Regions from separate parts of the Streptomyces sp. NPDC005866 genome, predicted to be linked through region 2. Evidence: riboswitches for the same ligand, from Rfam matches in the RefSeq annotation. Region 2 holds a riboswitch; each other region holds the start of a gene.
The links. A riboswitch is a leader RNA that binds a small molecule or an ion and turns the genes downstream of it on or off. The one in region 2 is predicted to bind thiamine pyrophosphate.
Positions count from the first base shown of each region.

Region 1: it holds a riboswitch for thiamine pyrophosphate, as region 2 does, so the genes downstream of both, thiC (phosphomethylpyrimidine synthase ThiC) here and ABZ396_RS36160 (thiamine ABC transporter substrate-binding protein) in region 2, are expected to answer to the same signal.
Region 3: it holds a riboswitch for thiamine pyrophosphate, as region 2 does, so the genes downstream of both, thiO (glycine oxidase ThiO) here and ABZ396_RS36160 (thiamine ABC transporter substrate-binding protein) in region 2, are expected to answer to the same signal.

Region 1 covers NZ_JBEXWP010000003.1:256,269-266,579, reverse strand. Annotated here, with positions in the region: gene ABZ396_RS06010 (YibE/F family protein) at 1-968, opposite strand, end outside; TPP riboswitch at 1,040-1,217, shown strand; gene thiC (phosphomethylpyrimidine synthase ThiC) at 1,210-3,030, shown strand; gene ABZ396_RS06000 (aldo/keto reductase) at 3,159-4,205, opposite strand; gene ABZ396_RS05995 (TetR/AcrR family transcriptional regulator) at 4,325-4,876, shown strand; gene ABZ396_RS05990 (hypothetical protein) at 5,301-5,501, shown strand; gene ABZ396_RS05985 (hypothetical protein) at 5,760-6,629, opposite strand; gene ABZ396_RS05980 (metallophosphoesterase) at 6,810-7,898, opposite strand; gene ABZ396_RS05975 (LacI family DNA-binding transcriptional regulator) at 8,185-9,297, opposite strand; gene hisC (histidinol-phosphate transaminase) at 9,734-10,311, shown strand, end outside.
Region 2 covers NZ_JBEXWP010000034.1:51,460-61,770, forward strand. Annotated here, with positions in the region: gene ABZ396_RS36145 (DUF1259 domain-containing protein) at 1-12, opposite strand, end outside; gene ABZ396_RS36150 (hypothetical protein) at 244-381, shown strand; gene rlmN (23S rRNA (adenine(2503)-C(2))-methyltransferase RlmN) at 899-2,005, shown strand; TPP riboswitch at 2,064-2,171, shown strand; gene ABZ396_RS36160 (thiamine ABC transporter substrate-binding protein) at 2,248-3,321, shown strand; gene ABZ396_RS36165 (iron ABC transporter permease) at 3,363-4,961, shown strand; gene ABZ396_RS36170 (ABC transporter ATP-binding protein) at 4,961-5,983, shown strand; gene ABZ396_RS36175 (LAETG motif-containing sortase-dependent surface protein) at 6,114-6,821, opposite strand; gene ABZ396_RS36180 (LOG family protein) at 6,981-8,057, opposite strand; gene ABZ396_RS36185 (VOC family protein) at 8,200-8,607, opposite strand; gene ABZ396_RS36190 (hypothetical protein) at 8,715-10,112, opposite strand; gene ABZ396_RS36195 (ATP-binding cassette domain-containing protein) at 10,094-10,311, opposite strand, start outside.
Region 3 covers NZ_JBEXWP010000005.1:6,251-16,561, forward strand. Annotated here, with positions in the region: gene ABZ396_RS09000 (sulfite oxidase-like oxidoreductase) at 1-91, shown strand, start outside; gene ABZ396_RS09005 (deoxyribonuclease IV) at 200-1,042, opposite strand; gene pknB (Stk1 family PASTA domain-containing Ser/Thr kinase) at 1,165-3,090, opposite strand; gene ABZ396_RS09015 (thiazole synthase) at 3,231-4,025, opposite strand; gene thiS (sulfur carrier protein ThiS) at 4,029-4,229, opposite strand; gene thiO (glycine oxidase ThiO) at 4,226-5,395, opposite strand; TPP riboswitch at 5,393-5,504, opposite strand; gene ABZ396_RS09030 (hypothetical protein) at 5,557-5,907, shown strand; gene ABZ396_RS09035 (FAD-dependent oxidoreductase) at 5,953-7,191, shown strand; gene ABZ396_RS09040 (Rv2175c family DNA-binding protein) at 7,322-7,687, shown strand; gene thiE (thiamine phosphate synthase) at 7,720-8,367, shown strand; gene metF (methylenetetrahydrofolate reductase [NAD(P)H]) at 8,481-9,404, shown strand; gene ABZ396_RS09055 (hypothetical protein) at 9,461-10,311, shown strand, end outside.

The sequences.
Region 1 (10,311 bases), on a different contig from region 2:
ACCAGCGTGCCGAGGACCGCCACCGATGTCCGCGCGGAGAGCCCGTGGCACATGTACAGGGCGATCAGCATGATGGCGCTCGCTCCGATCACCGCCACCAGCAGCGGGTTGGAGCCCTGCAGGATCGCCGGGAGGATGAACAGGGTCAGCACCAGGAAGCTGACGGCCAGCGCGACCAGCGCCATGACACCGCGCAGGCGGCCCACCACCACGACGGCGAGTGCGAAGATCCCGGCCAGCAGCGCCATCGGGAACTTCCGGTTCACATCGGTGACCGAGTACTGCAGGTCCCTGGGCGCCGAGGGCTCGTACGCGACCACGACCTTCTCGCCCTCGTGCAACTGGCGTGACTGGTCGGGCTGCACGATCTCGTTGAACGTACGGCCCTTGTCCTTGCCGGTGTCGACGCGGATCGTCGCCTTCTTGCAGGTGCCGTTCTCCTCCTGCTGGGCGGAGCTGCCCTCGGCGGTGGAGGTGTCACCGGTCGCGCTGTCCCCGGAGGCGTTGACCGACTTGCAGCTGACTGAGACGACCTTGGTGACCGTGGCCGCCTGTGTCTGGCGGTCGAAGCCGACGCCGGTGCGCTCGTGGGGCGGGGCACCGCCGGGCCACAGCACCACCAGGCCGGCCACGACCGCGGCGGTGAAGGGGATGAGGATCGCCGCGATGACCTTGCGCAGGTGCTTGGAGACGGGCGCGGCGGGTCCGTGGCTGTGGCTGTGCGAGTGACCGTGCCCGTCGCCTGCTCCGGAGCCGCCCTGGCCGGGCCCCTGACCGGGCGGGTGACCGTGGGCATGGCCGTCGTCATGGCTGAGGCCGTTTCCGTGGTCGTACTGACGGCCGCCCTGCCCGTGGTCGTGTCCGTCACCGGCACCGTGGCCCCCGTGGCCGGTTCCGCCGCCCTGTGTGGCGCCGTTGCCGCGCCTCGGCTCAGGGGGCGGATAAGGGTGCTGCTGTGTCGTGGTCACCGCCCGATCATCGCAAGAACGGCAGGGGCCCTCTGTTCACCGCGCCCGAATTGACGCTAGCGTGGAGGCACCTTTGCACACGCGGGAGCTCGGAGCACCGGGCTGAGAGGGCGCTGACCTCCGTATTCGCGATGTTTCACGTGGAACGAGTGATGTTTCACATGAAACGCCGCCCGACGGAATCCGCTGCGTCGACCGCCGAACCTGTTACCGGGTAATGCCGGCGTAGGGAGTAGGTCTCATGACCAACGAGGACGCACGCACGCCTGCCTTCGGCCAGGACGAACAGCCCGTTGCGGGCGAATCGCCCCAGGAGGCCGGGAAGTCCATCGGCTGGCACAAGGGGTATGTCGAGGGCTCGCGCCCCGACCTCCGGGTGCCGGTCCGTCAGGTGCATCTCACCAACGGGCAGTCGGTGTCGCTCTACGACACCTCCGGTCCGTACACCGATCCGCTCGTCGAGACCGATGTCCGCAGGGGCCTGCCGCCGCTGCGGGAGAACTGGATCATCGCCCGTGGTGACACCGCCGAGTACGCGGGCCGGCCCGTCCGTCCCGAGGACGACGGGATCAAGCACACGGCGCCGCGTGGCGGGCTGCGCAACCTGGACGCCGTCTTCCCGGGCCGCCCACGCCAGCCGCGCCGCAGCCGGGACGGCGAGACGGTCACTCAACTGGCGTATGCCCGCCGGGGTGAGGTCACCCCGGAGATGGAGTACGTGGCCATCCGCGAGAACGTCTCCCCCGAGGTCGTCCGTGAGGAGATCGCGGCGGGACGGGCCGTGCTGCCGGCCAACGTCAACCACCCGGAGATCGAGCCGATGATCATCGGCAAGCGGTTCCTGGTGAAGGTCAACGCCAACATCGGCAACTCCGCGGTGACCTCATCCATCGAGGAGGAGGTGGAGAAGATGACCTGGGCGACCCGCTGGGGCGCCGACACGGTCATGGATCTGTCCACCGGACGCAACATCCACACCACCCGCGAGTGGGTGCTGCGCAACTCCCCCGTCCCCATCGGCACAGTGCCGCTCTACCAGGCCCTGGAGAAGGTCGACGGCAGGGCAGAGGAGCTGACCTGGGAGATCTACAAGGACACGGTCCTCGAACAGGCCGAACAGGGCGTGGACTACATGACCGTCCACGCGGGCGTGCGCCTGCCGTATGTGCCGCTCACCGCCAACCGCAAGACCGGCATCGTCTCGCGCGGCGGCTCGATCATGGCGGCCTGGTGCCTCGCACACCACAAGGAATCGTTCCTGTACGAGAACTTCGAGGAACTCTGCGAGATCCTCGCCGCCTACGACGTCACGTACTCGCTGGGCGACGGCCTGCGCCCCGGCTCCATCGCGGACGCCAACGACGAGGCGCAGTTCGCGGAACTGCGCACGCTAGGGGAACTCAACCGGATCGCCAAGCGTTTCGACGTACAGACCATGATCGAAGGCCCGGGCCACGTCCCGATGCACAAGATCAAGGAGAACATCGACCTTCAGCAGGAGATCTGCGATGAAGCTCCGTTCTATACGCTCGGCCCGCTGACCACGGACGTCGCACCGGCGTACGACCACATCACCTCCGGTATCGGCGCCGCGATGATCGCCTGGTGGGGCACGGCAATGCTCTGCTACGTCACCCCCAAGGAGCACTTGGGCCTGCCCAACCGGGACGACGTGAAGACCGGCGTGATCACCTACAAGATCGCCGCCCACGCGGCCGACCTCGCCAAGGGCCACCCGGGCGCGCAGGAGTGGGACGACGCGCTGTCCGACGCCCGCTTCGAGTTCCGGTGGGAGGACCAGTTCAACCTCGCCCTGGACCCGGACACGGCCCGCGAGTTCCACGACGAGACGCTTCCGGCGGGGCCGGCGAAGACGGCCCACTTCTGCTCGATGTGCGGGCCGAAGTTCTGCTCGATGAAGATCAGCCAAAGCATCACAGAGCGGTTCGGTGGTGCTGCGGCCGAGGGGGCGTCACCCGAGGAGGTCGCGGAGGGGATGCTCCAGAAGTCGAAGGAGTTCGCGGCCTCGGGCAACCGGGTGTATCTGCCGCTGGCGGAATAGTCGTTGCCGCACGGAACGACCCGCGCGTAGTGGACTCGTGGGTTCGGTGCGCCGGGCGCCATCTGGTCGCTCTTTCCTGGCAGGCTCCGCGCCGGGGTGAAGGAAACCTCGGCGCGGCCGCTGCGGCATCAGACGTTGGCGTAGCCGGGGATGGCGGCCTTGATGCGATCGAGTTCGCGTGCGTCGGAGATGCCCTGGAAGTCGTGGCGGGGGGTGTAGGGCGCCTCCAGGCGGCGGGCCTCCTCGTCGGTGATGTCGAGGTCGAGCGAGGCGACGGCGTCGTCGATCTGCTGCGTCGTGCGGGCGCCGACGATGGGGGCCGCGACGACGGGGTTGCGGCGCAGCCAGGCCAGGGCGACCTGGGCGCGGGTGACGCCGCGGGCCTCGGCGACGGCGCCGATCTCGTCGATGATCTGCCGGTCGCTTTCGGTGTTGGTGTAGAGCGTGTCGGCGTAGGCGCCGTCGGTCGCGGAGCGCTCGCCGGCGTTCGCCTGGTCGAAGGGGCGGGCGAGGCGGCCGCGGGCGAGAGGGCTCCAGATCATGGTGGCGATGCCCTCGTCGGCGCAGAGCGGGAGCATTTCACGCTCCTCCTCGCGGGCGAGCAGGTTGTAGTGGTCCTGCAGGGTGACGAACCGGGCCCAGCCGTGGCGCTCCTGGAGGTGGAGAACCTTGGCGAACTGCCAGGCGTGCATGGAGGACGCGCCGATGTAGCGGGCCTTGCCGGACGTCACCACGTCGTGCAGGGCTTGAAGGGTCTCCTCCAGCGGCGTGTCGTTGTCGAGGCGGTGGATCATGAGGATGTCGACGTGGTCGGTGCCCAGGCGGCGCAGGCTGTGATCGATCTCGCTCATGATCGCCTTGCGGGACAGGCCGCCGCCGTTGGGGCTGCCAGGGCGCATGACGTGGCGGATCTTGGTGGTGATGACTACGTCCTCGCGGTTCGCGAAGTCCTTCAGGGCGCGGCCGAGGATCTCCTCGCTCGAGCCGTAGGAGTAGAGGTTGGCGGTGTCGAAGAAGTTGATGCCCGATTCGAGGGCGTGCTTGATCAGGGGCCGGCTGGTCTCCTCGTCCAGAGACCAGACGGGGTGGCCGCGGCCGGGCTCGCCGTAGGTCATGGCGCCGATGGCGACAGGAGAGACGTCGAGGCCGGTGCTGCCGAGCTTGATGTAACGCACGAAGGGACTCCTACAATGGGAACGAGAACAAGCGGAGAGCTCTCCGTTTGACCTTTGTGACATTAGCGGAGAGCTCTCCGGTTCGCAATCGGACGACCGCACGCACGCCAGGAGGACCCATGCCCGACGCCGCGCCGCAGCGCTCCGATGCCCTGAAGAACCGGGAGGCGATCCTCCAGGTCGCCCACGACGTGCTCGCCGAGTCCGCCAACGCCTCGCTCAACTCGATCGCCAAGCGCGCGGGCGTCGGCCCCGGCACGCTGTACCGGCACTTCCCCACCCGTGAGGCGCTGATCCTGGAGGTCTACCGACACGATGTGGACCGCCTCGTCGACTCGGTGCCGGACGTCCTGGCCGGCCACGCCCCGCTGGACGCGCTACGGCAGTGGTTCACCAGCCTCGCTGCCTACGTACGCCTCAAGCACGGCCTCGGCGACGCGCTGAACACCGCCGCCGCACAAGAGGTCGTCAGCACGACGTCCGTTTCCGTCACTGCCGCCGTCGGCCGGCTCCTCGGCGCATGCGAACGCGCCGGCGAGGTGCGCCCTGGCCTCGACCCCGGCGACGTCATCATGCTCATGAGCTGCCTGTGGCGTACCCCCGAAGGCCCCGATGGCGCCGCCCAGGCCGACCGCCTGCTGGAACTGGCGATCGACGGCTTCCGGCCGTAAGCCGTCCGCGCGCGGTGCTCCGGTTAGGGCAGCCGGAGACCTGACGTCACCGTCTGCCCCGGTCGCAGTGCGGGGGCGGCGGTGAGCGGGGCTGCCATCGATCGTTTCCCCGCCCGAGGCGTGGTACCCCGAGGGCGTCCTACCATTTCCTGTGGTTTTCGGGTCGGGCAGACGCTACGTCGGCGGCATCGACGAGCAGCAACTGCTGGAGGAACCGCACGTGGTCTCCAGGGCGACAGGGTGCTGCACCTGAGGTTCAAGGTACGCGGCCAGATCTCTGACGACTGAGGTCACGGCAGTCGACACACAATGCGCCCACGTGATCAACGTCGCCGCATCTACATTGAGACTGACAGTCGGCGTTGGCGGGTTGGTCCGAGGCGTGCCCGACAGCCGAACCTCACTGGTCCATCAAGGAGTTCAGATGCGCCTGAGCAAGCGTGCGGTTGCCGCCGTGTTCGTGGCCGCCGCAGCCTTCACCGCCGTCGCGCCCCAGGCCATGGCCGCCCCCATGCCCTGGGAGACCAGCAAGACCCCCGCGGTCACCACTCACCAAACCACCTCCGCGGTGGCCGGCAAGAGCGGCACGGTCACCGTGCTGTGCGTTGGCGGCTGCTACCAGTAGACGGCCGCGCGCAGCGATCACCCCGTGCCGCCGGCGGACGTGCCGGTGACTCCCGGAGTCGCGTGCACCGGGTACGGCGTTGAAGTCGGGAGCGTGCGGCGGCAGTTGGTAAACGGTCAGCCGTAACCGGGCGGCGATCGGCTCACGCACGGTGCGGCTGACGTGCGTGTTCAAGTTGCCGCATGCCAAAACGACGGAGCCGCCGAGCTGCTGGCGTGGGTGTCCGGCTTGCGCCCCCGGCCGGGGGCGCAAGCCGGGTTATTCCGGCTGGTGTTCCGGGCCTCCGAAGTCCGGGCTGCTGTAGTCCGGGCTGGTGAAACTCGGCCGGGGGGCGGGTGCGGTGCCGTCGTCGGTGCTGAAACCAGGGCGGTCGTAACCGAGGCGCGGCATCCGGTTGCCCGGGCCCGACGGGGTCGTACGGCGCAGTCCGGCCGTGCCGGGTTCGGTGGCCAGCGCTTCCCGCAGGAAGGGCAGGATGCCGCGTTCCAGCAGGGCGCCCCGCCAGGCATCCCTGGCCTTGGCCACCTCCCCACCGGGTTCGCCGTAGGCTCCGGCCTCCAGCGAGGGACTGTTGCGCAGAGCGGTGAGCAGCAGTCCCGCGCCGGCCATGATGATGGCGGCCGCGGTCAGGACGCCGAACACCCAGCCGGCGGTGAGCATGGTCTGGGCGAACGCCGGGGCCGGATCCAGCATTTTCAGGACGTAGCCGACGAGCAGGAAGATCGCGGCGGCGGTGCCGGCGAGCACGGGTGCCAGGACCAGGGCGAGGGCGAAACCTCCGGCGCCCGTGGTCTCGGCGGCCTCGCCGAGGGTGGTGGCGAGCCCCGTCGCACCGCCCGTGGCCGACTCCGCGGAGCCGGATTCCTGGACGGTGGCCGGGGTGGACCGCGCCGGATTGCGCAGTTCCTCGCGGACCTTCACATAGTGCTGGTACTCGGTCGCCGCGGCCGCCGTTATCAGTGCGGAGGCGTTGAGCGCCATGGTGCGCAGCTGTTCGGTGTTCAAACGCCGGCCTGTACCGGCCAGTTCGGGACGGGAAGGGGCGGAGCGCAGCGCCTCATCGAGGATCCGCTCGTATTCCTGGCGGTCCTCGCTGTGCAGGTGCTGCGGAACGCTGTTCATGTGCATCCCCCGATGCTCCGTAGGGCTTGGGGCTCGCACGCCGGCGAGCCGTCGGGCAGAAACGGAGGGGAGCCTGCTACGGATAAACCGATGGTAGAGCCGTTAAGGCACGCGGTGACAGGGGGTTGCCGGAAATTGGGGATGGCCCGCGTGTGACATCGGGGGACAGAAGCGCGTGCCGAACGCTCAGACCTCCAGCGGAAGTTGCCTAACCAGCAGCTTTCCGGCCATGGTCACTCCGCCGTCCATGGCGATGGCGAGCCCGTCCGCGTAGACGTGCGGCCCCTCCACAACGGGGCCGGTGCTCTCTTCGCCGTCCTCGGAGCCGACTTCCCCCAGCAGATAGGGAATCGGGCTGTGCCCGTGAACGATGCGGGTGCCGCCGTACGTATCGAGAAGGGAACGGACGGCGTCTGCACCTCCCTCGTCGCGGAAGGAGAACCGCTTGGTGAACTTACGGAACAGATCCCAGACCTCGTCCGCGTCGTTGCGGGTGATGGTCTCGCGGACCGTGTCGTTGACCGCCTCGATCGAGTCGCCGTAGTCGAGGTAGGCGGTGGTGTCGGAGTGGACCAGCAGATAGCCGTCGACCTCCTCGACCGCGTCCAGGCGGGCCATCCACTGGAGGTGGTGGTCCTGGAGCCGGTCCATGTCGCTCTTCTGCCCGCCGTTGAGCAGCCAGGCCGCCTGGAAGGTGGCGGTGCCCGCGCCGGAGTTGACGGGGGTGTCGCCGAACCGCTTGGCGCCGAGCAGCAGCAGCTCGTGGTTGCCCATGAGGGCCTTGCAGTAGCCGCCGGCCGCGGCTGCTTCGGCGGACAGCCGCATCACCAGGTCGATGACGCCGATGCCGTCCGGGCCTCGGTCGGTGAAGTCGCCGAGGAACCACAGCCGGGCGGTGCCCGCACACCAGTGCCCGTCCGCGTCGACCAGGCCCTGCTCCCGCAGCGCGGCCATCAGGTCGTCGAAGTATCCGTGCACGTCCCCGACGACGTACAGCGGGCCGGGACCGGCCGCGAGCTGGGCGGCCGGGGCGACGGCCGGGTCGACGGGCATCTGGAGCGTGTCGCCGCGGTTGATGACGGGCAGGTCACGCTGGGTGGGCGTGTACCCCTCGGGAGGTGCGTCGGGGTACGGCTCGTCGAGTGGCGGGGCGACGTCGCCGGGGTGGGTGCTCTGCACGTACGGACCGGTCTCGTTGACGTACGCGGGCACCCGGAAGTCGCGCAACGTCGCTGTCCGCTCCGCCTCGGGTCCCTGACCGGCCCCCTGAGTCATCAGACCCCTCCACCATCGCGCCGCATCTGCACCGCTTCGGACTGCCTGGTCGCAGCGGCCCGCGGTGTCGTGGGCCCATCATAGGAATGCCCGTCGCGCCGTGTGATGACCCAGGGGTGGTGAATCGGGGCAGGACTCCAGTTCAGCGTGGCTTTCGCCCCGGTTGGGCCGGGGTTCGACCACCCGCCGTTCATCACCTGCCGGCCGTCTTGCGACGACGCCCGGCAGGCGCGTCGACCGCTTCCGTGTGTGTACGGCCGGCCGTGCGCGCGTACGGTCGGCCGTGCTACTCCTCCTCCGGTGCCCGCGGCGGGCTGACCGTGGTGCGCTGCGGGCGTCGCTGGGAGGAGGTACGCACGATCAGTTCGGTCGGTATCACCTGCTCGACCGGCTGGTCCGACTCCACTCCCTCGATCGCGTCGATGAGCAGTTGCACCACCGCCGTGCCGATGCGGCGCGGCTTCAGGGAGAGCGTGGTGACGGGCGGCTCGGTGTTGGCGTACACGGTCGACTCGCTGCAGCACACCAGCAGCAGGTCGTCGGGGACGCGCAGCCCGTAGCGGCGGGCGGCGGCGAGCAGGTCGGTGCCGTTGGGGTCGAAGAGGCCGTAGACGGCGTCGGGGCGGTCCGGGCGGGCCAGCAGCCGGTCGGCGGCGACGGCGCCCGCGCAGGGGTCGTGCGCCGGGTAGGCCTCGTAGACCGGATCCTGGCCGACGCGTTCGCACCAGCGCAGGTAGGCGGTGGTGGACAGATGTGTGTACGTGTCCGTCGTGGTGCCCGTGAGCAGGCCGATCCGGCGGGCGCCCGCGGCGGCGAGATGGTCGAGGATGCCGAGCACGGCGGCTTCGTGGTCGTTGTCCACCCAGGCGGTGACCGGGAGCGAACCGGCCGGGCGGCCGTCGGAGACCACCGGCAGCCCCTGCCGGACCAGCTCGCTGACCACCGGGTCCTGGTCGGAGGGGTCGATGACAACCGTGCCGTCCAGGGCGACGTTCGACCACACGTCGTGGCGTGAGGTCGCCGGCAGGATCACCAGGGCGTAGCCGCGGGCGAGCGCGGCCGAGGTGGCGGCCCGTGCCATCTCTGCGAAGTACGCGAACTCGGTGAAGGTGAAAGGTTCATCCCCGTACGTGGTCACGGTCAGGCCGATGAGTCCCGACCTGCCGGTACGGAGGGTGCGGGCGGCGGCTGATGGGCGGTACCCCAGCCGGTCGGCGACCTCGCGGACATGGCGCCGGGTGGCATCCGGGAGCCGGCCCTTGCCGTTCAGGGCGTCGGAGACGGTCGTGATGGAGACTCCGGCGGCGGCGGCCACGTCTCTGATGCCCGCCCGGCCCGGCCGGCTGCCTCGCCGAGAGGTTTCCGCGCGGCTCACCTGGTGCTTCCCTGCTGCTGTCATAGCGAGCCGATAGTAGGGCTCATGCGGTGGGGTAGTGCGGACGCATATGCACGCGTTGACAGGCACGTTTCTGCAAGGTCAAAGATGGTCAACTGCCTTAGAAAGAAAGTCAGTTGAACGATCCAATGGTGAGACGTGACGTGTCGGCACGCATGGGCCTGCCAAGTGCCCGATGTTTCGAAGAGGTCTCAACTCACCTTCACGGGTGATGCGCGCCAGGGCGCGAGCCACCGGCGCGTAGATATATGTAGGGCGCGCCCCCGAAAAATGCGCCTTCGTGTGGTGATGCCCGTGATGCCGGTGAGACGGATGAGGTCAGCCCCCGGCTGCTCGCTCGCTCCGCCGCTGTACGCAGCGGAGCCGAATCCTCATAAGGTGAGCAGTAATGGATGCCGGCGGCGCGGACGGTCCGCCGGTGGTCGCGAGGAGGACTGCGGTGAGCGAGACGAGCCCCAAGCTGCGCGCCGAGCTGGAGGGTATCCCCAGCTACAAGCCGGGGCGCAGTGTCAAATCTGCCGCCACTGCCGCAGGCACCGCGGCCGATGGCCCGGCCGCCTACAAGCTCTCCTCCAACGAGAACCCGTATCCCCCGCTGCCCGGTGTGATGGAGTCCGTGACCGCGGCCGCTGCCGCCTTCAACCGCTACCCGGACATGGCGTGCACGGAGCTGATGAACGAGTTGTCGGACCGCTTCGGTGTCCCGCTCGGCCATCTGGCCACCGGCACCGGCTCGGTCGGCGTCGCCCAGCAGCTGATCCAGGCCACCAGCGGCGCCGGCGACGAGGTGATCTACGCCTGGCGGTCCTTCGAGGCGTACCCGATCATCACGCAGATCAGCGGCGCCCGCTCGGTCCAGGTTCCGCTCACGCCCGGCGATGTGCACGACCTGGACGCGATGGCGGAGGCGATCACCGACCGCACCCGCCTGATCTTCGTCTGCAACCCCAATAACCCCACCGGCACCGTTGTGAAGCGGGCCGAGCTGGAGCGGTTCCTGGACCGGGTCCCCGCCGA
Region 2 (10,311 bases):
CTCATCATCCATGTGGTACGCCTCCTGACGCGATGGAAGCACGGAAGAGCGCGTCGCCCGCTGATCGGCACAGCTACATCCCACCAGTTGGGCTACCTAGGAGCGTGGGTCGCTAACGGGCAATCGGTCCGGGCGTCGTGGTCAGCGGGAACGGTGATGGTTGCTCGCCCCGAGGCACTGCTGCACCACATCTGAGACGACGTTCTCACGCATGCCGGCGGGCGCCTGGGCGACGACGCAGCCATGGTGGTCATCCAACGCCTGCCGACGCTGAGCCCGGTCAAGTACCTGAAGAAGGTTGCTCACGTCAACGGCAACCATCACGGCGCTGACGCGACACCCGGAAGCCCGGGAGCCGCCAGCCTCAACCCACCGGCCTGAGGCGGGGACCAAGCAAAGTCGACGACGACACCGTGTCGGTGATCAACACCAGAAACAACCGGGTGATCGGGCGCCCCATCGGCGTCGGCAACGGACCGGTCGGAATCGTCGCCTTCTAGTCCATCCTCAGCCGTGCAGTACAGCAACCCTTGCCCTCCAGGTGAGCGAGCAGCGAGTCAAGGCAAGCGTCTGCCGTGGCCAGGTCAGGACGGAAGAACGAGTCCTCGCCAAGCGGCCCACCGCTGACGATGACCATCCATGCCTCCTCCGCTCAACCATGCGGTCACCGTCGACCTTGAAGACGGTTGTGACTCCGCGCTCGGCCAGCCACTCCATCAGTACAAGCCTGTCCACTCGCACCCCTCTGGAGAGATCATCCCATCGCAGAGCACACGCCCTCGGGCCGTCCCTGGGCCGTCCGATGCCGACCAAAGCTGACAGAGGCCGCCCACGGGTGACCACTCCCACCCCGCTCTGGCCTGGGCCGCCGGAGTTGATCTGCCACACTGGAAGGGTTATGCCTGCACCCGGAGAACTCACTTTCGTCGCCCCGCGCGGAGCCAAGAAGCCGCCGCGGCATCTCGCTGACCTCACGCCCGCCGAGCGCAAGGACGCCGTGGCCGAGGTCGGTGAGAAGCCGTTCCGTGCCAAGCAGCTCTCGCAGCACTATTTCGCGCGGTACGCGCACGACCCCGAGCAGTGGACGGACATCCCGGCCGGCTCCCGGGACCGGCTGCGGGACGCGCTGTTCCCCGAGTTGATGACCGTCGTACGGCATCAGTCGACGGACGAGGGCACCACCCGCAAGACGCTGTGGCGGCTGTTCGACGGCACGCTCGTCGAGTCGGTGCTGATGCGCTACCCGGACCGGGTGACCATGTGCATCAGCTCACAGGCGGGGTGCGGGATGAACTGCCCGTTCTGCGCGACCGGGCAGGCGGGCCTGGACCGGAATCTGTCCGCCGCGGAGATCGTCCACCAGATCGTGGACGGGATGCGGGCGCTCAGGGACGGGGACGTGCCCGGCGGTCCTGCCCGGCTCTCCAACATCGTCTTCATGGGGATGGGAGAGCCGCTCGCGAACTACAAGCGGGTCGTCACCGCCATCCGTGCCCTCACCGACCCCGCCCCGGACGGGCTCGGACTCTCGCAGCGCGGGATCACCGTGTCGACGGTCGGGCTTGTGCCCGCCATTCACCGGTTCGCCGACGAAGGGTTCAAGTGCCGGCTCGCGATCTCCCTGCACGCCCCCGACGACGAACTGCGTGACACCCTCGTGCCGGTCAACACCCGGTGGAAGGTGCGCGAGGTGCTGGACGCCGGGTTCGAGTACGTCGAGAAGAGCGGGCGCCGGCTGTCCATCGAGTACGCCCTCATCCGGGACATCAACGACCAGGCGTGGCGCGGTGACCGGCTGGGCCGCCTGCTCAAGGGCAAGCCCGTGCACGTCAACCTCATCCCGCTGAACCCGACGCCGGGCTCGAAGTGGACCGCCTCGCGGCCCGAGGACGAGAAGGCGTTCGTCGAGGCGATCGCCGCGCACGGTGTGCCCGTCACCGTTCGGGACACCCGTGGGCAGGAGATCGACGGGGCGTGTGGTCAGCTCGCGGCCACCGAGCGGTAATCTGAGGGCCGTACACCCACATCGTCATACACCCACATCCGCATACGCTGACATCTTCATATTCCGACAGGGGAGCGCCACAGCGCTGAGAGTGCGGCAACCGGGCCGCAGACCCTCTGAACCTCGCCCAGGTCATTCTGGGTAGGAAGTTCGGTCATCACTCAAGCTGTTGCGCCCTGCCCGGGTGGTTCCACCGGGCGGGGCCGCGTCTCTTCCTGGTCCATCCCAGGAGGACAACACCAGTGCACACCAAGACCTTCTTGGCCGCGGCCGTCGGGCTCGGCCTCGTCACGCTGTCCGCGTGCGGGTCGGGGAACGGCGGCTCCGCCGCGGCCTCCAAGACCGTCACCCTGGTCAGCCACGACTCATGGGCCGTCTCCAAGAGCGTGCTCCAGGACTTCGAGAAGCAGTCCGGCTACAAGGTGAACGTCCTCAAGGACGGCGACGCCGGGCAGGCCGTCAACAAGGCGATCCTGACCAAGGACAACCCGCAGGGCGACGTCTTCTTCGGCGTTGACAACACCCTGCTCTCCCGCGCCCTCGACAACGGTCTCTTCCAGCCGTACCAAGCCAAGGGCCTCGACCAGGTCGGCAAGGACTACCAACTCGACGCGGGCAAGCACCGGGTCACGCCCATCGACTACGGCGACATCTGCGTCAACTACGACAAGGCCTACTTCGGCAAGCACAAGCTGACTCCCCCCACTTCCTACGCCGACCTCGTCAAGCCGCAGTACAAGAACCTCCTCGTCACGGAGAACGCGTCCACCTCCTCGCCGGGGCTCGGCTTCCTGCTCGGCTCCGCCGCCCGGTACGGGGACAGCGGCTGGCAGGACTACTGGAAGAAGCTCAAGGACAACGGCGTCAAGGTCGTCGACGGCTGGGAGCAGGCCTACAACGAGGAGTTCTCCGGTTCGGCCGGCGGCAAGAAGGCGGGCGGCGACCGGCCGCTCGTCGTGTCGTACGCCTCCTCCCCGCCCGCCGAGGTCATCTACGCCGACCCGAAGCCCAGCACCGCGCCCACCGGCGTGGCGACCGGCACCTGCTTCCGGCAGATCGAGTTCGCCGGGCTGCTGAGCAACGCCGGGAACACCAAGGGCGGCAAGGCGCTCATCGACTTCCTGGTCTCCAAGGAGTTCCAGGAGGACATGCCGTCGAACATGTTCGTCTATCCGGTGGTGGAGGGGGCCGGCGTGCCGGCCGAGTTCACCGAGTACGGTCCCGCCGCCAAGAACCCCGAGACCATGGCGCCCGACAAGATCGCCGCCAACCGTGACCAGTGGGTCAAGTCGTGGACGTCACTCGTTCTGAAGTGACGGCCTCCGGCCGGCGCGGGAGGGCGGCGCGGCTCGGGCTGATGCTCGTGCCCGTCGCGTTCTTCGCCGTCTTCTTCGCCTGGCCGGTCGCGGCGATCGTCACGCGCGGGCTGAACGTCGACGGGGTGTGGCGGTTCGGGCGGATCGCCGACGTCGCCGGCCAGTCCGACATCCGGCACGTGCTGTGGTTCACCACCTGGCAGGCGCTCGCCTCCACCGCGCTCACCCTCCTCGTCGCGCTGCCCGCCGCCTATGCCTTCGCCCGCCTCGACTTCCCGGGCAAGCAGGTGCTTCGGGCCGTTGTCACCGTGCCGTTCGTGCTGCCGACCGTCGTCGTGGGGACCGCCTTCCTAGCCCTCGTCGGGCGCGGCGGTCTGCTCGACGCGTTGTGGGGCGTACGACTGGACACCACCGTCTGGGCCATCCTGCTCGCCCATGTCTTCTTCAACTACGCGGTCGTCGTACGGACCGTGGGCGGCCTGTGGTCCCAACTGGACCCGCGGCAGGAGGAGGCCGCGCGGATGCTGGGTGCCTCCCCGCTGGGCGCCTGGCGGAAGGTCACCCTGCCCGCGCTGGCGCCCGCCGTGGCCGCCGCCGCGCTGATGGTCTTCCTGTTCACCTTCACCTCCTTCGGGGTGGTGCAGATCCTCGGCGGGCCCACCTTCTCCACCCTCGAAGTGGAGATCTACCGGCAGACCTCCGAGATCTTCGACCTCTCCACGGCCGCCGTCCTCACGATCGTGCAGTTCGTCGCCGTCGGTTCGATCCTCGCCGTGCACGCGTGGACGATACGGCGGCGGGAGAGCGCGCTGCGTCTCGTCGCCCCCGAGACGACCGCCCGTCGGCCGCGCGGGGCCGGGCAGTGGGCGCTCCTCGCCGGCGTCCTCGCCACCGTCGCCGTACTCCTCGTCCTGCCGCTGGCCGTTCTGGTACGGCGGTCCCTCGGCGGGGGGTTCGGGTACTACCGGGCGCTGGGCGACGCCGACGGGGGCACCTTCCTGGTCGCGCCGATCCAGTCGGTCGTGAATTCCTTGCAGTACGCCGTCGCCGCCACGGCCATCGCCGTGGTGATCGGCGGGCTCGCCGCCGCCGCGCTGGCCCGGCGGGACGCGGGGCGGCTGGTACGGGGCTTCGACGCGCTGCTGATGCTGCCGCTCGGCGTGTCCGCGGTGACCGTCGGCTTCGGGTTCCTGATCGCGCTCGACAGGCCGCCGCTGGATCTGCGGCAGTCCTGGATCCTGGTGCCGCTCGCGCAGGCGCTGGTCGGGGTGCCGTTCGTCGTACGGACCATGCTGCCCGTGCTGCGTGCCGTGGACGAACGGCTGCGGGAGGCGGCCGCCGTGCTCGGGGCCTCGCCGTGGCGGGTGTGGCGGGAGGTCGATCTGCCGATGGTGCGGCGGGCGTTGCTGGTCGCGGCGGGCTTCGCCTTCGCGGTCTCGCTGGGGGAGTTCGGGGCGACCGTGTTCATCGCGCGGCCCGGCAATCCGACCCTGCCGGTGGCGGTGGCCCGGCTGCTCAGCCGCCCCGGTGATCTCAACTACGGCCAGGCGATGGCCCTTTCCACGATTCTGATGGTGGTGTGCGCGGTGGCGCTGCTGGTTCTGGAACGGCTGCGGACCGACCGGACGGGGGAGTTCTGATGCCGCTTCTCGAACTGGGGCAGGCCACCGTACGGTTCGGCGGGCGGCCCGTGCTCGACGCCGTGGACCTCCAGGTCGCCGAGCACGAGGTGGTGTGCGTGCTCGGGCCCAGCGGTAGCGGCAAGTCGACGCTGCTGCGGGTGGTGGCGGGGCTGCAACCGCTCGACTCGGGGCGGGTGTTGCTCGACGGACGGGACCAGGCGCGGGTGCCGGCCCATCAGCGGGGGGTCGGGCTGATGTTCCAGGACCATCAGCTGTTCCCGCAGCGGGACGTGGGCGGGAACGTGGCCTTCGGGCTCCGGATGCGTGGCGTCGGCAAGGGTCAACAGGGCGAAAGGGTCGGTGAGTTGCTGGACCTGGTCGGGCTGCCGGGGGCCGCTCGGCGGGCGGTGGCCGGGCTCTCCGGTGGTGAGCAGCAGCGGGTGGCGCTCGCGCGGGCGCTGGCGCCCCGGCCCCGGCTGCTGATGCTGGACGAACCGCTCGGACAGCTGGACCGCTCGCTGCGGGAGCGGCTGGTGGTCGAACTACGGGAGTTGTTCGGGCGGTTGGGTACGACCGTGCTCGCGGTGACCCACGACCAGGGCGAGGCCTTCGCGCTGGCCGACCGGGTGGTGGTGATGCGGGACGGGCGGATCGCCCAGTCGGGTACGCCCCTCGATGTCTGGCAGCGGCCGGCCGACGAGTTCGTGGCGCGCTTCCTCGGCTTCGGCAACGTGGTCCCGGCGACCGTCGAGGGATCGGTCGCGGTGACGCCGTGGGGGAAGCTGCCGGTTCCCGGGAACGTGCCCCAGGGGCCGCGCACTGTGCTGGTACGGCCCGCGGGAGTACGGCTCGTGGCGGCCGACGTGGGGCTGCCCTGCACGGTGACCGCCCGTACCTTCCAGGGCACCCATGTCACCGTCCACCTCCAGCCTCAGGACGGCCCGCGGCTGGAGGCGGCCTGTGCGCTGCGGGAGGCGCCGGAGGCCGGAGACGCGGTGGGCGTCGAGTTCGACGCGGCGGAGACCGTCGTACTGGACTGATCCTGCCGGACCGACGTCTCCGCCGGTACGGACGAGGCCCGTCCCCCGGGGATACGGGGACGGGCCTCGACGGTGTACTGGTGTTACTGGATATTGCTGGCGTTACTGGGTGTTACTTGGGGAAGCGCGTTCAGCTGCCGCTGTTGTGCGCCCCACGACGGCGCATACCGAGCCAGACGGCGCCGCCACCGACCACGACCAGCGCGGCCGCGATGCCGGCGATCACACCGGTGTTGGAGTTGGCACCGGTCTCGGCGAGGTTCGAATCACCGACCGCCGGGGACGGGGCGTTGCTCGACGTGCCCGCCGGGGCGGTGCTGCTGCTCTCCGAGGCCGACGGGGTCGGGGAGTCGGACTCGGCCGGGGTGGACTCGGACTCCGACGGCGACGGCGTGGCCGACGGCGACGGGCTGGAGCTCTCCTCGGCCTGGCAGGCGGTGGACGGGGTCGTCAGGTTGGGCGTGATGTCCCTGTCGATGTGGATGCTGCCGCTGTCGACCTTGACGTGGACGCGGTACACCGCGTCCGGCTTCCAGTGCTCGGAGAAGGTGACCGGCGTGCCCTCCTTGGAGCCCTTGACGGTCTGGGCCTCGCCGACCTGCTTCTCGTCAGCACCGTGGTTCTCGAGGAAGACGGTGATGGTGGCCGAAGTACCGGAGGCGTCGATGTCCTTGACATTGATGACGCCGTTGGTGCCGTCGCAGGTGGCTTCGGCGGAGAAATCGTTGATGTTGCACGCGAGGGCGGTGCCGGAGGCGCCAAGCGCCAGCGCGGCCGACGCGGCGGCAACTCCCAGGATGCGCACGGAACGACGTGCACTGCGGCGGGATATGGACACGTTTGTCCTTACTGAGTGCATAACTGCGGGGGGGTTTGTGGGGAGTTGACGCAATGAGAGATGAGACATCAGCAACCCCAGGAGGCTCATAGGTCTATAAGCGCTCCGTAAGTAGTGTCAATGCATATGCGGCCCACGACCGTTGACTTTGCCTTCTTATTAATTGCCGAGACGTTTCAGCGCCTCGGAAGCCTGCTCGATCCGGTCAACGAGGGCGATACGGGACGCCATGGACCGCTCCCGGGCAAGCGAGGTCAACAGCTGCCAGGCCGGCAGCTTCTCGCTCCAGTGCGTCTCGTCCACGAGCACCATCGGGGTCGGCTCGCCCCGCGACTCGTAGTAGTTGGGCGTCGCGTTGTCGAAGATCTCCTGTACGGTCCCGGCGGCGCCCGGCAGGAAGACCACACCGGCGTTGGAGCGGGCCAGCAGGCCGTCCTCGCGGGTGGCGTTCGCGAAGTACTTGGCGATGTGCGCGGCGAAGGCGTTCGGCGGCTCATGGCCGTAGAACCAGGTGGGGATGCCGACCGAGGGCCCGCCGTCCGGCCAGCGCTCGCGGACCTCGAAGGCGGCCCGTGCCCAGTCGGTGACCGACGGCCGGAACGAGGGCGCCTTGGCGAGGAGCCGAAGGGCTTCCTCCAGCATCCGGTCGCCGAAGGGTGCCGCGTACGCGCCCAGGTTCGCCGCCTCCATCGCGCCCGGGCCGCCGCCGGTCGCCACCGTGAAGCCGTCGCGGGCGATCTCCCGGCCGAGCCGGGCGGCACCGGCGTACGCCTCCGTGCCGCGCGCCATCGCGTGCCCGCCCATGACGCCCACCACCCGGGCGCCGACGAGGAGTTCGTCGAGCGCGTCGGAGACCGCGTCGTCGTGGACCGAGCGGAGCATCGAGGCGAATATGTCGCCGTCCGACTTGGTCCGCTGGAACCAGGCGTACGAACGGGCGTCCGGGGTCGCCTCGTATCCCTCTCCGAGCGAGTCGAACAACTCGTCGGGCGTATAGACGAAGGCGCGGTAGGGGTCGAAGGGGAGGTTCGGGACGGGCGGGAAGACCAGGGCGCCCGAGGCGCGGACGCGGGCGGCGGCCTCGGCCGACATCGGGCAGCCGAGGAAGACGGCGCCCGTGGTGTCGGTGGTGAGCAGGGCGTCCGTACGGCCCGTCAGGTCGACGGCCTGGACGCGGTACTGGGCGAGGGTGCCGTGCTCGGCGACGACCTCGTCGAACTCGGCGAGGGACTCGATCTCACGGTCGCGGGCGGCACGGTTCGGCCGGCCGGCGTTCGGCTGGCCGGGGTGCGGCTGGGCGGGTGTCGGATGCACCCGCCCATGCTGGCACAGCTGTTCGTAGGGATGGGTGGGGAAGGGACCGGCTGGGCCGGGCGGGTCAGCCCTGGACCGCCGCCGGGTTCATCCACGTGATCTCCCAGGTGTGGCCGTCGAGGTCGTCGAAGGAACGGCCGTACATGAAGCCCTGGTCCTGGACCTCGGGGGCGGCGGTGCCGCCGGCCGCGACCGCCTTCTCCACCAGCTCGTCGACCTTCTCGCGGCTCTCCGCGCTCAGACAGATCAGCACCTCGCTGGTCTTCGTCGAGTCGGCGATCTCCTTCTTCGTGAAGTCGGCGTAGCGCTGCTTGCTGAGGAGCATCGCGATGATCGTGTCGCTGATCACGACACAGGAGCAGTCGTCGGTGCTGAACTGCGGGTTGATCGAGTAGCCGAGCTCCGTGAAGAACTTCCGCGACGCGGCGACGTCGTTGGTGGCCAGGTTCACGAAGATCATCTGCTGGTACATGGGGGTCTCTCCCTCGGGTGTCGAGCTGTTCGGGGGGACAGACCGGGGGGTGGCGCGAAAGTCATCGGTGGACCGGGACTTTTCTGCCGTGATCTCCGTACGGCCTCTCAGGGTGCGAGTGGCAGCGCGGCGAGGTCGGCGACCAGCAGGGTGAGGGGGACGAAGAGGGCCAGCAGGGCGCCGGTGCGCAGGGCCGCGGCGCTGCGCAGAATTGTGGCCGGGGCGCCCAGGCGGAGCAGGGCCTCGGTGGTTTCGGCACGGGACTGGCGAGCCTCCACGGCCGCGATCAGGAGAGTGGCCACCGTGCAGCCGGCGACCACGACACCGCCGAGGGTGGTGAGCGGGCCGAAGGCGAGGATGTCGCTGTCGTCATAGAGCGTGATGGTCGCGAAGGCCGCCGACGCCACCGCGCAGACGACGCCGAGGGGGCGGCCGATACGGGTGGCCTCCGCCATCAGGACGCGGCCGGCCAGCAGGCGGAGGGCGCCGGGGCGGACGGTCTGGAGGAGGCGGCCGCAGAGGTGGGTGAGGCCGGGGCCGGCGAGGACCAGGCCGAGGGCGGTGAGGCACCAGCCGGCGAGGACGCCGACGGGGCCTACGGCCAGGCCGCCGGGGAGGGTGGTCCGGGGGGTGGCTCCGGTGGTGCCGGCGTACGACTCGACGGCCAGGCCCGCCGCGAGGACGGCGATGCCCCACGGGAGGCCGGTGGGGGATTTCGCGACCCCGATCAGCCCGGAAGCGTCCGCCGGGGCGGGGAGGGGGGTCTCGCTCGCCGGCCCTTGCGGCGTGCCTCCCCCGGAGGGGATGTCCCCGGCGGCCGCTGCCTGTGCCACCTCGGCGGCACGGCCGTCCGCGGGGAGCGGCGTGGGCTGGGGTGGGTGTGCGAAGAGGCGGGCGCCGAAGCGGCCGTACGTTCCGAAGGTCTCCCGCTTCGTCGTTCGGCCGTAAGCCCCGAAGCGGCCGTACACACGCGCCCGGCCCGTCGGGTGGGGCAGGTCCCGCGGGCGCAGGGTTACCGCCACCGCTGTGGACGCGAGCACCGGGAGCACGGTCAGGAGGGTCAGGGCCGCCGGGACGGGCAGGGACCTGTTCGCCGCCAGGAAGTCCTTCGCCGCGCCGTCGAAGGGCATGCCCGTGAGATCGCCGCGCAGGTGGAGGAAGACCAGGAGGGCGAGCAGCGAGCCCAGGGTGCAGGCGAGGGCGGTGTTCAGGGCGGCGATCGCCATCAGCCGGGCCGGGCCCAGGCCCAGGGCGGACAGGCCGGGGCGTGGCCTGGTGCCGGGGTCCGTGCGGGCCACCGCGATCGCGAGGTACACCGTGGCGGCGAGCGGGATCGCGCACCACGACAGGCGCAGGAGCGCGGCCGTCGAGTGGGTCGGGTGGGCCATCGCGTAGCCGAGGGCGGACAGCAGGAGGAAGCCCGTGCCGGCGGCCGCCGCCGCCACCAGGAGGCGGCGCAGGTGGATGGCCGGGTGGGCGACGCGGCTCAGACGGAGAGCGAGCACTCGGCCCGGCCTTCCGCTTCGGAGACCGGCGGCAGGTGGACCGTGTTCACGCGGCGGCCGTCCAGCAGCGAGACCGTGCGGTCGGCGAGGGCCGCCGTCTCCGCGTCGTGTGTGGCGAGGACGACCGTGATGCCGTGCGAGCGGGCCGCCGTGGTGAGGGTGCGCAGCACATGGGCGCGGTCGGCGCGGTGCAGCGGTG
Region 3 (10,311 bases), on a different contig from region 2:
GGAGGAACGCGGCTACCACAACCTCGGCGACCCCTGGAAGGAACAGCGCTACTCCTACCAGGAGGGGCCGGGGGACGGTCCGGAACTCTGAGCCTCCAGCCGGCTAGTGGTGGTACCTGCTGCGCCGCTCGATGGCGCTGCTCGGGGCGGGCCTGCTGCTGGCGGCGGTGCCGCTGGCGGTCGGCTGACCCGGGTGCCGTCAGCCGTCGCGGAGCCGCTTGAGGCGCTCGACGTCCGCCGCGTGCCCCTCCTTGCCGCCGGGCGTCTCGATGATCAGCGGTACGCCCGCGGTCGCCGGGTGGGTCATCAGCGCACGGAACGGATCCTCGCCGATGTGCCCGGCGCCGATGTTCTCGTGCCGGTCCTTGTGCGCGCCGACGACGTCCTTGGAGTCGTTGGCGTGGATGAGCTTCAGCCGCCCCGCGCCGACGGTCTCCACCAGCAGGTCCAGCGTCCGGTGCATCCCGCTCGGCCCGGTCAGGTCGTGCCCGGCGGCGAAGACATGGCAGGTGTCCAGGCACACGCCCAGCTTCGGATGCGCGTCCAGCGCCTCGAAGTACGGCCCGAAGTCCCAGGTCCGCGAGCAGAGCGAGGCGCCCTGCCCGGCGGTGGACTCCAGGAGCAGGAACGGGTCGTCGTCCTGGGTCAGCTCGTCCAGCAGCGGCAGCAGATGCTGCCGTACCTGCTTCAGGGCCACGTCCCTGGCCCGCCCGCCGGTGGCGCTCCCGGTGTGCACCACCACCCCGAGCGCCCCGATGTCCCGGCCGCGCCGCAGCGAGTGCCGCAGCGACTCCACCGACCTCTCCACGGTCGCCTCGGTGTCCGAACCGAAGTTGATCAGGTAGGGGGCGTGCACATACGCCGGGATCGACCCCTCCGTGCAGGCCGCGCGGAACGCCTCGTCCTGCTTCGGGCTGCCGGCCGGGGTGGCCCAGCCGCGCGGGTTGGCGACGAAGACCTGCACGGTCTCGGCCTTCAGCGCACGGGCGTACGACAGCCCCACGGAGTGCAGGCCGCCGGCCACGGGGACATGACCGCCGATGGGATTGCGGGAGGAACCGGACCACGGGGGGCCGGAGGGACGGGACGACTGCGGGGTGCAGGAGGGACGGGACGGGTGACTCTTCACCCGTCAAGGGTGTCACGCCGCGGACCGACCCCCGGTCACCGGACGGTGATCGTGATCGTCGACCCCTTCGGCGCCTGCTCTCCGGCGTCCACCGACTGTTTCTTCACGGTGTCGCCGAACAGCCCGATCAGCCCGCGGTCCTCCTTGACCTGGAAGCCGGACTGCTCAAGCAGTTTGGTCGCGTCGTCGACCGTGGCCCCGACCACGCTCGGCACCTCGACCATCTCCGGGCCCTTCGACAGGGTCAGCGTGACCATGTCGCCCTCGGCGGCCTGTGCGTCGCCCACCGGGGTCTGCCGGGCGACCTGCCCCTGGTCGTACTCGGAGTTGACCTCGCTGGCCGACACGGTCACCTTCAGCCCGGCTTCCAGAAGCTGCTGCCGGGCGTTGTCCAGGTCGTCGCCGGTGACGTCCGGGACGTCGATGGGGGATCCCCTGCTGACGACGAGCGCGATCGCCGACCCCGCGTGCCGCCTGGTCCCGGCCCCGGGATCAGTGGAGATGACCGACCCCTTGGGCACGCTGTCGCTGAACTCCCGAGTCACCATGCCCGGTTCCAGCCCGTCGGCCCTCAGCTGCGCCTTGGCCTGCGCCTGGGTCCGCCCCTGCACATCCGGCACGTTCACCGTCTCGGGACCGTCCGAGATGGTGAGCGTCACCGAGTCGTTGCTGCGGATGCGCTTGCCGGCCGCCGGGTCGGTGCTGATCACCGTGCCCCGCTTCACCGTGTCGCTGTAGGCGTGCTCGACCCTCTTGATGTCCAGCCCGGCCTCCTTCAGCCGCGCGGTGGCCTGCGCTTCGGTCTTCGACAGCAGCGGCGGGACCTTGGTGAACTGCCCGGAGTTGATGTACCAGATCCCGGCCCCGGCGCCGAAGAGGACCAGGACGCCCACGACGAGCGTCACCAGCCCGCGCCGGGACCGGCGGCGGCCCCCATGCCGCCGGTCCGGCACCGGCGGCGCCTCGAACCGGCTGGTGTGCAGGACCCGGTCGTCCGCCTCGTTGACGGGCAGCGGCCGGGGCACGGTCAGCGACCGCGCAATGACACTCGTCCGGTCCTCGGCTATGTCATGCGCCTCCGAGAGCGCCTGCGGCGGTACGGCGTCCAGCTGCTCGTCACCGAGCGCCTCCCGCGTCTCCCGCACCCGGGCCAGCAGCGCGACGGCGTCGTGCGGCCGGACCTCGGGATCACGGGCGGTGCCGAGGGCGACCAGCTCGTCCAGCTCGCAGGCCAGGCCGGGCACGGTGGCGGACGGGGGCGGCACGTCCTCGTGGAGATGCTTGTAGAGAATCACCGCGGGCGAATCCCCGCTGTGCGGCTTCTCCCCGGTCAGCATCTCGTACAGCACGACACCGCACGCGTACACGTCGACGCGCGGATCGGCGGCCCCGCTCTCGACCTGCTCGGGCGCGAGGTACGACACGGTTCCGAGCACGGCGCCCGTGGTGTCGGTGACGCTGTCCACGGACCGCACGAGCCCGAAGTCGGCGACCTTGACCCGCCCGTCGTCCCCTATCAACACGTTCTCGGGCTTCATGTCCCGGTGCACGAACCCGGCGCGGTGCGCGGCGCCCAGCGCGGCCAGGACGGGCTCCAGGATGTCCAGCGCGGCCCGCGGCTGCAGCGCGCCGCGCTCGCGCAGCACGTCACGGAGGGTGCACCCGGCGACGTACTCCATCGCGAGATACACATACGACCTGTCGGCCCCCTGATCGAAGACCTGGACGACGTTCGGGTGGGCCAGCCGGGCGACCGACTTGGCCTCCCGGATGAACCTGTCGACGAACGCCCCGTCGGCTGCGAGTGCCGGATGCATCACTTTCAGGGCGAGCACCCGGTCCAGCCGGACGTCCACGGCCCGGTAGACCGTGGCCATCCCGCCGACGGCGATCCGCGCGTCGACGCGATATCGGCCGTCGAGCACCTGCCCGACGAGAGGGTCCTGAAGGGTCGTGTCCACCCAGCGAGTGTACGAGCCCGACTGCAGCCCCACAGGTGAGACGGCTTTCCCCGCCCGACTGCAGCGCACCTGTGACGCACCGCTCACCCCCGCACACCCCCACACCTGGGGTGGGAGAGTGGGCGGGAATGGGCCGGCGTTCAGAACGCTGGGCGCTCGGGGTCCAGGGCGGCCAGGCCCTCCGTGGGGGACGACGCCTCCGCGAAGTGCCGGAACGGGATCCGCCCCGCCAGCCGGGCCAGCCTCCCCGCCTCCACCCCGGCCCGCATGGCGAACGCCATCCGCTCAGGATCCTGCGCCCGGGTGACCGCCGACGCCAGCATCACCCCCGCACACCCCAGCTCCATCGCCAGCGCCACATCCGACGCCGTACCGGCCCCCGCGTCCAGGATCACCGGCACACGCGCGTGCTCGACGATCAGCCGGAAGTTGTGCGGGTTGCGGATCCCGAGCCCCGACCCGATCGGCGACCCCAGCGGCATCACCGCGGCGCACCCGACGTCCTCCAGCTTCCGGGCCAGTACAGGATCGTCGTTTGTGTACGGCAGCACCGTGAACCCGTCGTCTACCAGCGTCTCCGCCGCGTCCAGCAGCTCGATCGGATCCGGCAGCAGCGTCCGCTCGTCGGCGATGACCTCCAGCTTGATCAGTGAGGTTCCCAGCGCCTCCCGGGCCAGCCGGGCCGTCAGCACGGCCTCGCCGGCGGTGAAGCACCCCGCCGTGTTCGGCAGCACCCGGATCCCCAGCCGCTCCAGGACCGACAGCACGGAGCCCCGTACCCCCGGATCCACCCGCCGCATCGCGACGGTCGTCAGCTCGGTCCCGGACGCGACGAGCGCCCGCTCCAGCACCTCCAGGCTGGGCGCACCCCCCGTCCCCATGATCAGCCGGGACGAGAACGTCGTACCCCCGAGGACAAACGGATCGTCGGCCATGGCTCAGCCTCCCTGCACGGCGGTCAGGACTTCCACGCGGTCACCCTCGGCGAGCCCGGTCGTCGGCCACTCCGTACGCGGTACGACGGTCTCGTTGACCGCCGCGGCCACCCCGGACGGCGCGGCCGTGAGGGACTTCACGAGCGTGTCGAGAGCGATGCCCGGCTCGATCTCCCGGCGCTCCCCGTTGACGGAGATGTTCATGCGGTCTGCTCCACGAGTACGCCAGGGACGGGGCCGAAACGCTTCGGCGAGAACGGACGGGCCTCCTCCGGCAGCTCACCGCCGACCAGCAGCTCCGCCATCACGTCTCCCGTGACCGGCGTGAGCAGCACCCCGTTGCGGTGGTGCCCGGTGGCCAGCAGCAGCCCGTCGAGGCGGGTCGGCCCGAGCAGCGGCGCGTTGTCGGGGGATCCGGGGCGCAGCCCGGCCCGGGTCTCGGTCAGCGGCAGCTCGGTGATGCCGGGCACCAACTCGTGCGCGTCGCGCAGCAGCTCGTAGACACCCCCCGCCGTGACCGTCGTGTCCCAGCCCAGCTCCTCGCTCGTCGCCCCGACGACCAGCTCGCCGTTCTCCCGGGGCACCAGGTAGAGATGGCCGCCGCGCACGACGGCCCTTACGGTCCGGCTGAGGAACGGCGCGTACCGCGCGGGCACGGTCAGCCGGAGCACCTGCCCCTTCACGGGCCGCACCGGTGGCAGCACGTCCTCGGGCACGCCCGCCAGCCGCCCGCTCAGACTGCCGGCGGCGAGCACGACCCGGTCCGCGCCCAGCAGGTCTCCCGCGCGCGTGACGGCACCGGCCGCCCCCTCCCGTACCACCTCCAGGCGCTCGGCCCAGTCGCGGTGGAAGACCACCCCGGCCCGCTCGCACGCCGCCACCAGCGCGGCCGCCAGCCGGCGCGGGTCGATCTGGTGGTCGCCGTCGACCCGCAGCCCGCCGCGCACGCCCGGCGCGAGCATCGGCTCCAGGCGCCGGCACTCCCGCCCGGACAGCCACTCGGAGTCCAGCCCCGACTGCTGCTGGAGGGCGTGCAGCTCACGCAGGTTTGCGCGGTCGTCGGCGTCCAGCGCGACCGCGAGCGTGCCGCAGCGCCGGTAGCCGAGGTCATGGCCGGTCAGCTCGGTGAGCTCGGCGGCGAAGTCGGGATAGCGGCGGGCGGAGGCCAGATTGAGCCCCAGCAGGGTCTGCTCGCCGTAGTGCAGTTCGGTGACCGCGGCCAGCATCCCCGCCGCGACCTGCGCGGCCCCGCCGCCGGGCTCGGGGTCCACCACGGCGGTGGCGAGCCCGCGCTGCGCGGACCGCCAGGCCGTGACCAGGCCGATGATTCCGCCCCCGATGACGAGGACGTCGGACATACGTGTGGACATGGGCGTCCAGCCCCTCCCTTCGCCGGCATGACCCGGATCAGGTTCGTACGGTCGGAGGCCGCCAGCCTCCCTCTCAGCCCGGTGCGTCCGGACTCCCGCGAGTGCTTGTACGTTGGCCACCCTAGTCCGTGCCGCTTTCCGCAGTAAGGGAGCCTCCTTCCGTGGCCAGTTCGCTCGACGGTCTGACACTCGCCCCCGTCGCGGACCAGGCCCCAGGTCAGGTGGGTATCGGCACCCGGTTCGCCTACCACGAGCAGGACGGCGAGATCTGGGCCGACTACGCGGGCGGCGACGTCGTGCGCGGACATCTGGTCGGCACCCGGACGGGGGACCGGCTCGACTTCCGCTACGTCCAGCTGAGGCGGGACGGGACCACCTCGTCCGGACACTGTGTGTCGACGGTGGTCGAGTTGCCGGACGGACGGGTACGGCTGGAGGAGACCTGGGAGTGGGAGTCGCAGCCCGGCGCCGGGACGAGCGTTGTGGAACAGGTCACTCAGCACGCCCCCTGACTGACTCCTTGTCAGTTGTCTATCGTTCCTGACTATGGTGATCAGGTGAGCGAGCAGACGCAGCGACGGGGCACGTCACAGGCGCGACGCGTGGTCGTCGTGGGCGCGGGCATGGCCGGGGTGCAGACCGCCGTGGCCCTGCGCGAGCAGGGGTTCGCCGGCACCGTCACACTGATCGGCGCCGAGCCGCATCAGCCGTACGACCGGCCGCCGCTGTCCAAGGCGGTGCTGCTCGGCAAGGCTGAGGGCTCCGCCTTCGAGGTCGACTTCGAGGCGCTCGGTATCGAACTGACGCTCGGCCGTGAGGCCCTCGGCGTGCGCCCCGCCGACCGTGAGCTGGACACCGAGGCCGGACCGGTGCCGTACGACGTCCTGGTGCTCGCCACCGGTGCCGAGCCGATCACGCTGCCCGGCACCGAGGGCGTGCCCGGCGTCCATCTGCTGCGCACCCTGGACGACGCCGAGCGACTGCGGCCCGTGCTCGCGCGGCAGCACGACGTCGTGGTGGTCGGCGCGGGCTGGATCGGCGCCGAGTTCGCCACCGCGGCCCGGGAGGCCGGCTGCGCGGTGACCGTCGTGGAGGCCGCCGACCGTCCGCTCGCGGGAGCGCTCCCCGCCGAGGTGGCCGCGCCGATGACCGCCTGGTACGCCGACAGCGGCGCCGAACTGCGCACGCACGCGCGCGTGGCGCATGTCGAACCCGGCGCGGTGGTGCTCGACGACGGCTCGCGGGTGCCCGCGGGCGCCGTCGTGGTCGGGATCGGCGCCCGCCCCGCCACCGCCTGGCTGGCCGGCTCCGGCATCGAACTGGGCGCGCACCGGGAAGTGGTCGCCGACGACCGGCTGTGTACCGGCGTCCCGGACGTCTACGCGGTCGGCGACTGCGCCTCCTTCCCGTCCGGCCGCTACGGCGAGCGCCTCCTGGTCCACCACTGGGACAACGCCCTGCAGGGCCCGCGTACGGTGGCCGCCAACATCCTCGGCGAGTCCGGCGCGGTCTACGACCCGGTGCCGTATTTCTGGTCGGAGCAGTTCGGCCGTTTCGTGCAGTACGCCGGCCACCATCCCGTGGCCGACCGCCTGGTCTGGCGCGGTGACCCGTCCGGCCCCGCGTGGACGGTGTGCTGGCTCCGCGAGGACCGCCTGGTAGCTCTCCTGGCCGTGGGCCGCCCGCGTGATCTGGCCCAGGGCCGCCGCCTGATCGAGGCGAACACCCGAATGGACGCCGAGGCCCTGTCCGATCCCGCCCGCCCCTTGAAGAACGCCACTGCAGCGCCCCTCTAGGGGCGCGGGGCCATGACATGTGCGGCTCCGCCAGGTGGGCGCGATCAGCCCCCACAGGGCCGCACCCGAACGACGCCCGTCCCGGCACTACCATCGCGGCCCCCCTGGCGGAACGCCTACCCTGGATCCCGTGACCGAGATTGACGCAAAGATCGATGCTCTCGTCCCCGCCTGGCTCACCCTCCCCGACATCGCAGAGATGCTGGACGTCGAGGTGACGCGCGTGCGGCAGCTGGTCAAGGAGGGCCAGCTCATCGCCGTTCGCCGTGGTGAGAACCGCGCGCTACAGGTCCCCGCCGCCTTCATCGACGGGGACAAGGTCGTCAAGGGCCTGTCCGGAACCTTGACGCTCCTGCGGGACGACGGCTTCACGGACGAAGAAATGCTGGAGTGGCTCTTCACACCTGACGCGAGCCTGCCCGGCACCCCCGCGCAGGCCCTGAGCGAGAATCGCGGCACGGAGGTGAAGCGCCGCGCCCAGGCGCTCGCCGTCTGAGTCAACCAGGACCGACACCACGGGGGACACCGATGACCGACACCGCCCACGCCCAGCTGGCCGACGCCCGTCTCTACCTCTGCACGGACGCCCGCAAGGAGCGGGGCGACCTCGCCGAGTTCCTGGACGCGGTCCTGGCGGGCGGTGTCGACATCGTGCAGCTGCGCGACAAGGGCATGGAGGCCGCCGAGGAGCTGGAGTACCTCGCGGTCTTCGCCGACGCCTGCGCCCGGCACGGCAAGCTGCTCGCGGTCAACGACCGCGCGGACGTGGCCCACGCGGCCGGCGCCGACGTGCTCCACCTCGGCCAGGGGGACCTGCCCGTCACGGCCGCCCGCGCGATCCTCGGCCCGGACGTCCTGATCGGCCGCTCCACGCACGCCGGGTCCGAGGCCGCCGCGGCCGCCGTCCAGGACGGCGTGGACTACTTCTGCACCGGCCCCTGCTGGCCCACGCCCACCAAGCCCGGCCGCCCCGCTCCCGGCCTCGACCTGGTGCGGTACACCGCCGCCCTGGGCACGGACCGCCCCTGGTTCGCCATCGGCGGCATCGACCTGGGCAACCTCGACCAGGTGCTGGACGCGGGCGCCCGCCGGGTGGTAGTCGTCCGAGCGCTCACCGACGCCGACGACCCGGGCGCGGCGGCGGCCGAGTTCGCGAAGCGACTGCGGTCCGTGTAGCTCTTCGACATGACCGTCCGGATACTTGTCCAGTATCCGGACGTGGGGCCGACAATCCGGGCAAATCACCGAGTTCGGTTGGGTGACCGTCCGCCCCTGGCTAACCTGCGAGTATGGCCCTCGGAACCGCATCCACCAGGACTGACCGCGCACGCACCGTGCGTGACATGCTCGCGAGCGGCAAGACCACGTACTCGTTCGAGTTCTCGGCGCCGAAAACCCCGAAGGGCGAGCGGAACCTGTGGAACGCGCTCCGGCGGGTCGAGGCGGTCGCCCCCGACTTCGTCTCCGTGACCTACGGCGCCGGCGGCTCGACCCGCGCGGGCACGGTCAGGGAGACCCAGCAGATCGTCGCCGACACCACGCTCACCCCGGTCGCCCACCTCACCGCGGTCGACCACTCGCTGGCCGAGCTGCGCAACATCATCGGCCAGTACGCGGACGCCGGGATCCGCAACATGCTCGCGGTGCGTGGCGACCCGCCCGGCGATCCGATGGGGGAGTGGGTGGCGCATCCGCGGGGGCTGACCTACGCGGCCGAACTCGTCCGGCTCATCAAGGAGTCGGGTGACTTCTGCGTGGGCGTAGCCGCCTTCCCGGAGATGCATCCGCGCTCCAGCGACTGGGACGCCGACGTCCGGCACTTCGTCGACAAGTGCCGCGCGGGCGCCGACTACGCCATCACGCAGATGTTCTTCCAGCCCGAGTCGTATCTTCGCCTTCGGGACCGGGTTGTCACGGCCGGCTGCGAGACTCCGGTGATTCCGGAAATCCTGCCGGTCACCAGCGTGAAGATGCTGGAACGGTTGCCCAAACTCAGCAACGCGGCCTTCCCGGACGCCCTGAAAGAGCGGATCCTCACAGCCAAGGACGATCCCGCGGCGGTACGCTCCATCGGTATCGAATTCGCCACGGAGTTCTGCGCACGGCTGCTGGCCGAGGGCGTCCCCGGACTGCACTTCATCACGCTGAACAGCTCCACGGCGACGCTGGAGATCTACGAGAACCTGGGCCTGCACCATCCCCCGCGGGCCTAGACCGGCCGCACCGGAGTAGGACACACTGCGTAGCGGTAACTGGGAGAGGGGCGTACATGGGCTGGACGGTCCTCTACGTAGCGTTCGGCATCGTCGCGCTGTGGTTGCTGGGCGAGGTCCTGCTGCAGTACAAGGCGCGGCTGCGCTGGCGCCTGCTCGCCTTCGCCGGCTTCCTCGGGGTCGTGTTCGGTGTCCTGATCCCGTCGGTGATCGTCATCGGTCTGGGCGCGATCGCGTTCGCGGTCGGGCAGACCTACGTCACACTCTCCTTCCGCCGCGGCTTCGAGGCCGGCTGGGCGGTCAAGCGTCCCGGCGCGGACGACGAGGACGGCGGCCCGAGCAAGCGCCGCCGCGGCGAGCCGGACGCGGACCTGGAGGCCACCGACCCGGACCCGGCCGACACCGGGTACGCCGACCAGCAGGCCGCCTACGCCACGGGCGGCAACCCGACCTACGGCGGCGACGACTACGACCGCGACGACGTCTTCTCCCCGGCCCGCGCCAGCGAGCCGACCGCCGCCGAGTCCACGGCGGTGTACGAGCCGCAGCCGATGCCCGACGATACCGGCTCCTACGGCATATACGGCGAGTCCGGCTACGCCACCACCGGCGACCCCGCCTACGCGACCGCCGGCCAGGACCAGGCGTACGCCGCCCAGGGCACCGACCAGAACTACGCCTACGACTACTCCGGCTACGGCCAGCAGCAGTACGGCTACGACGTCAACGGCCAGCAGCAGTACGCCAACTACTCCGACCCGTACATCGGCAACCAGACCTACGGCGGCGCCGGCTACGACCAGTCCTACGGCACCCAGCAGTACGACCAGCAGGGCTACGCCCAGGACCAGTACGGCACCGGCGGCTACGGCGAGACCCCGTCGGGCGGTGTCTGGGTCCCGCAGCA